Regions from separate parts of the Streptomyces sp. NBC_01116 genome, predicted to be linked through region 1. Evidence: riboswitches for the same ligand, from Rfam matches in the RefSeq annotation. Region 1 holds a riboswitch; the other holds the start of a gene.
The links. Region 1 has a riboswitch for cobalamin ahead of OG245_RS34965 (CbtB-domain containing protein). Riboswitches for the same ligand answer to the same signal wherever they lie in the genome.
Positions count from the first base shown of each region.

Region 2: linked by a shared signal. The riboswitch ahead of OG245_RS25890 (ribonucleoside-diphosphate reductase subunit alpha) and the one ahead of OG245_RS34965 (CbtB-domain containing protein) in region 1 are both predicted to bind cobalamin.

Region 1 covers NZ_CP108644.1:7,970,391-7,972,771, forward strand. The annotation lists gene OG245_RS34955 (4'-phosphopantetheinyl transferase) at 1-174, shown strand, start outside; gene OG245_RS34960 (histidine phosphatase family protein) at 407-997, opposite strand; adenosylcobalamin (AdoCbl) riboswitch at 1,124-1,216, shown strand; gene OG245_RS34965 (CbtB-domain containing protein) at 1,262-1,477, shown strand; gene OG245_RS34970 (CbtA family protein) at 1,537-2,292, shown strand.
Region 2 covers NZ_CP108644.1:5,849,714-5,852,094, reverse strand. The annotation lists gene OG245_RS25900 (hypothetical protein) at 1-233, shown strand, start outside; gene OG245_RS25895 (GNAT family N-acetyltransferase) at 310-819, shown strand; cobalamin riboswitch at 872-1,008, shown strand; gene OG245_RS25890 (ribonucleoside-diphosphate reductase subunit alpha) at 1,142-2,381, shown strand, end outside.

The sequences.
Region 1 (2,381 bases):
GGCGAGAGGCTTCAGGGCGGGCCCGGCACCGCCGAGGGAACGTTCGCCGCACGTCTGCTTCTCACGGACCCGGCCCTGCCGACGACGCTGCACGGGCAGTGGCGGATCGAGGACGGCATCGTCGCCACGGCCGTGCTGGTCCGGCCCGACTGGCGGGCGAGCGACGGGTCGTGACGTCCGGTCGGCCGGTGCGCGTGGTTCGCGGTTCGCTTTGCGTGGTTCGCGGTGCGCTGTTTCCGGTTCGGGTTCGCGGGAGCGGTCGGCAGGCCGGGGAGCGCGTCGTGCGGTGAGGTCCGACGGGTGGTGCGAGGGCTGCGCGGTGGCGTTCGCTGAGCTGGGGGCCGTTGGCGGTGGTGGTGCGTGGCGTTCAGCCGGCCGAGGGCCGTTGACGGTGTCGCAGTGGCGTTCAGCCGCTCGTGGGAGCGGTCAGCGGGCGGCCCAGCGCCACGTTCCACCGGCCCGCCCGCCCGCTGAGTCCGGTCAGCGTCAGCGGGGCGACGTCCAGCCGCCAGAACGCCTCCAGCGGCAGCCGCAGGCCATGGACGACCACCGCCCGTACGACGGCTACCTCGGCCACGGCGAGAAAGCCCGTGTCGGGTGCGTCCGGCCCACCGAGGGAGTCCAGCCACCCTCCGATCCTCCCGACCAGGTCCCGCAGCGACTCGCCGCCGTGCGGAGCCGCCGACGGATCGCCGAGCCAGGCGGTCAGCTGAGCGGGTTCGGCGGCCGCCACATCGTCGAGGCGGCGGCCGGACCACCGCGCCAGGTCCCAGCCGGTCAGAGCCGGTTCGGTCCGCGCCGCCAGGCCGAGGGCCTCGGCGGTCCCGCGGCACCGCTCGGAGGGGCCGCTCAGCGCGATTCCGGCCACGGGCACCGCGTCGGCCGCCGCCAGCGCACGCTCCCGGCCGGACCGGTCCAGGGGAGCGTCGCCGTCGAATCGGGCCTCCCGCAACGCGGCGTTCATCGCCGGTGAGATCAACATCACGCGAACTGTCATGTCCCTGCCTTCACTTCTCCATCAGAGACCCCAGAGCCCTGTCGCCCCAAGGAATCCGCGTTCCGCCACCCCGCAGATTGGACCATGGCGGTGCCTGCGCGCAGGCGGTATGGTCACGTCGACCATGACGAGGGTGCGACGGAAGTCCGGTGGGAATCCGGCACGGTCGCGCCACTGTGAACCCGCGTCCGCGGGGAAGTCAGACCCGCCACCTTCGTCCGAGGCACCACGACAGGGACGCGTGTTCCCACAGGAGGTTCTGCCATGGCACAGTCCGCCGTTCCGGCGACAGGGGCAGCCACGATCGCCCCGATCTCGGCGAAGGCCATCGCCCCCTGGGCGGTCTTCTTCGGCATCCTCATGCTCGTCCTGCTGTACTTCGTCGGCGCCGAACAGGGCGCCACCGCGCTCATCTCTGGCGAAGGCGTCCACGAGTGGGTCCACGACGGCCGTCACCTGCTCGGCTTCCCCTGCCACTGAGGCACCTGAACAACCAGGGAATCAGCGGACACGGAAGCAAGAGAAATCAGGAAACCATCGTGAACTCCATATCTGTCAGAGCCCTGCTCGTGCGCGGCATGCTCGCGGGCCTGATCGCGGGCGCGTTCGCGCTCGCCGTCGCCTACTTCCTCGGTGAGTCCCAGGTGGACGCGGCCATCGCCCTCGAAGAGGCCCACAGCCACGACCACGGCGGCGGCGAGGAGTTGGTCAGCCGCACCATGCAGGCCACCGGCGGACTCGCCACCGGTGTCCTGGTGTTCGGCGTCGCGGTCGGCGGGATCGCCGCCCTCGTGTTCTGCTACGCGCTGGGCCGCATCGGCGGGTTCGGCCCCCGGGCCACGGCGGCGCTGATCGCGGGTGCCGCCCTGCTCACGGTCTACGTCGTGCCGTTCCTCAAATACCCGGCGAACCCGCCCGCCGTCGGCAACCCCGACACCATCGGCGAACGCACCGCCCTGTTCTTCCTGATGGTCGCCCTCAGCGTGCTGCTGGCCGTCGCCGCCGTCATCATCGGCAGACGGCTCGCTCCTCGCCTGGGCAACTGGAACGCGACCGTCGTGGCAGGCGCCGGCTTCGTCCTGCTGATCGGCCTCGCCTACGCCTTTCTGCCCTCCTTCGACGAAGTGGGCAAGGACTTCCCGGCCGGCCTGCTGTGGGAGTTCCGGCTCTCCACGCTCGCGGTCCAGGTGACGCTGTGGACCGTGTTCGGCGTCGTCTTCGGCCACCTCACCGAACGGCTGCTGGCGCCCGCCGCCCTTGCCGCGACGCCCCGCACCGCGAGCGCGGTGAACTGAGCCGGACCGTCTCCGTACAGCACGCGTACGCGTGCCGCACGGAGACGTTTGCGTCCGGACAGGTGAGGTCAGAGGCGGCGGGTCGCAGA
Region 2 (2,381 bases), 2.1 Mb from region 1:
CGTACGCCTGGGAACAGGACGGACTGGTGGTCACCGTGAGCGGGGCGCCCGAAGAGGTGGACCGGGCGACACTGCGGGCAGCGGCGCGGGCCGCCCACCGCGCCGACGGCCACGAGCTGGACCAGGTGCTGCCGCCGGCCGACGACGCCCCCGGGCAGCCGCCGGTCGAGCGCGGCGACCTGCCGCCGGTGGGCGACGGCGCCCCGGACAACGACGTGGGTGCGAGTGGCTGACGCACGGGAACGAGTGGCCGGCACGGGAACGAGTAGCTGACACGGGAGCGAGTGGCGACATGGGAGCGAGTGGCTGATGGATCTGACGATCAGGGCGGCGGAGCCCGACGAGTACGCCGTCCTCGGCGAGATCGTCGCCGAGGCGTATCTCTGCGACGGTCTGCTGGACGGCCCGCAGGACCCGTATCTGCTCAAGCTGCGGGCGGTGGAACAACGGGCCGCCGAGGCCGAGGTCCTCGTCGCGCTCGACGCGCACGGGGCGGTGCTCGGCGGTGTGACGTATGCCGCACCCGGCATGCCGTGGCGCGACATCGCGGGACCGGACGAGGCCGAGTTCCGGATGCTGGCGGTAGCCCGCGAGGGGCGCGGACGGGGTGTGGGAGAGGCCCTGGTGCGGGCGTGCGTCGAGCGCGCCCGGTCCACCGAGGGCGTGCGGGCGCTGGCCCTGTCGACGCAGCCGGCCATGCTCGGAGCCCATAGGATCTACCGTCGGCTCGGCTTCGCGCGGACCCCCGAACGGGACTGGGAACCGGTGCCGGGACTACGGCTCATGACCTTCCGGCTGGAGCTGGGAGCGCCCTCCTGAGGGGCATGTTGAATCGTCGCGACACAACATGTGGGGGCCGCTTCATCCGGCGGCCCCCACATGTATGCTCGACCTCGCTGTCGCCGCAGGGGAATCCGGTGCGAATCCGGAACTGTCCCGCAACGGTGTGATCGGTGTGCTTTTGCACACCCGCAAGTCCGAAGACCTGTCGACAGCGCGTCCGGCTCGACCGAACCGGACGCCAGACGTCCGGGCCTCGCGGATAGGCCGGTGGACGCCGTCGCTGTGCTGCCCTGCCCCGGGTCTCGCGCTGCCCGGCTCCCCGCCTTCCGCCGGCCCCTGCCGAGCGAGGGAAAGCCCAGTGACCATCGCGCCCGCCGATCCGGTTTCAGCCACCGAATCCGCTGCCTCCACCACGTCCGGAGCAGGCACGAACGACGGCCCCGGGACCGCTTTGCTGCGGACCCTGACCGACCTCACCGTCGATCTTCCCGACACCGACCCCGGACGGGTCGCCGCCGCCGCGCTGCGCGGACGCAACGCCCGCTCCGACGAGGCCGAGCTGCGCTCGCTGGCCACCGAGGCCGCCGCGGGGCTGATCTCCGAGGACCCGGCGTACTCCAGACTCGCCGCCCGGCTGCTGACCCGGACCATCGCCGACGAGGCCGCGGGCCAGGGCGCGACGCACTTCTCCGCCTCGGTCGCCGTGGGCCACCGCGAGGGCCTGATCGCCGACCGCACCGCCGCCTTCGTGGAACTGCACGCCAAGGCGCTGGACGAGCTGGTCGAGCGGGCGCTGGCCGACGGCGCCGACGACCGCTTCGGCTACTTCGGTCTGCGGACGCTGCACAGCCGCTACCTCCTGCGGCACCCGATCACCCGGCAGGTCATCGAGACCCCGCAGCACTTCATGCTGCGCGTGGCCGCGGGCCTCGCCGAGGACGAGTCGGTGCGGGCGCTGGACGAGGTCGCCGCGCTGTACGGGCTGATGAGCCGGCTGGACTACCTCCCCTCCTCCCCCACCCTCTTCAACTCCGGCACCCGGCACCCGCAGATGTCCTCCTGCTATCTGCTGGACTCGCCGAAGGACGAGCTGGACTCGATCTACGACCGCTACCACCAGGTGGCGCGGCTCTCCAAGCACGCGGGCGGCATCGGTCTGTCGTACTCCCGCATCCGCGCCCGGGGTTCGCTGATCCGGGGCACCAACGGGCATTCCAACGGCATCGTGCCCTTCCTCAAGACGCTGGACGCCTCCGTGGCGGCGGTGAACCAGGGCGGCCGGCGCAAGGGCGCGGCGGCGGTCTACCTGGAGACCTGGCACGCGGACATCGAGGAGTTCCTGGAGCTCCGCGACAACACCGGTGAGGACCAGCGGCGTACGCACAACCTCAACCTGGCGCACTGGATCCCGGACGAGTTCATGCGCCGGGTCGACGCGGACACCGAGTGGTCGCTGTTCTCCCCCTCCGACGTGCCCGAGCTGGTCGACCTGTGGGGCGACGCGTTCGACGCGGCCTACCGGGCGGCCGAGGCCAAGGGCCTGGCGCGCAGGACGATTCCGGCGCGTGAGCTGTACGGCCGGATGATGCGGACCCTCG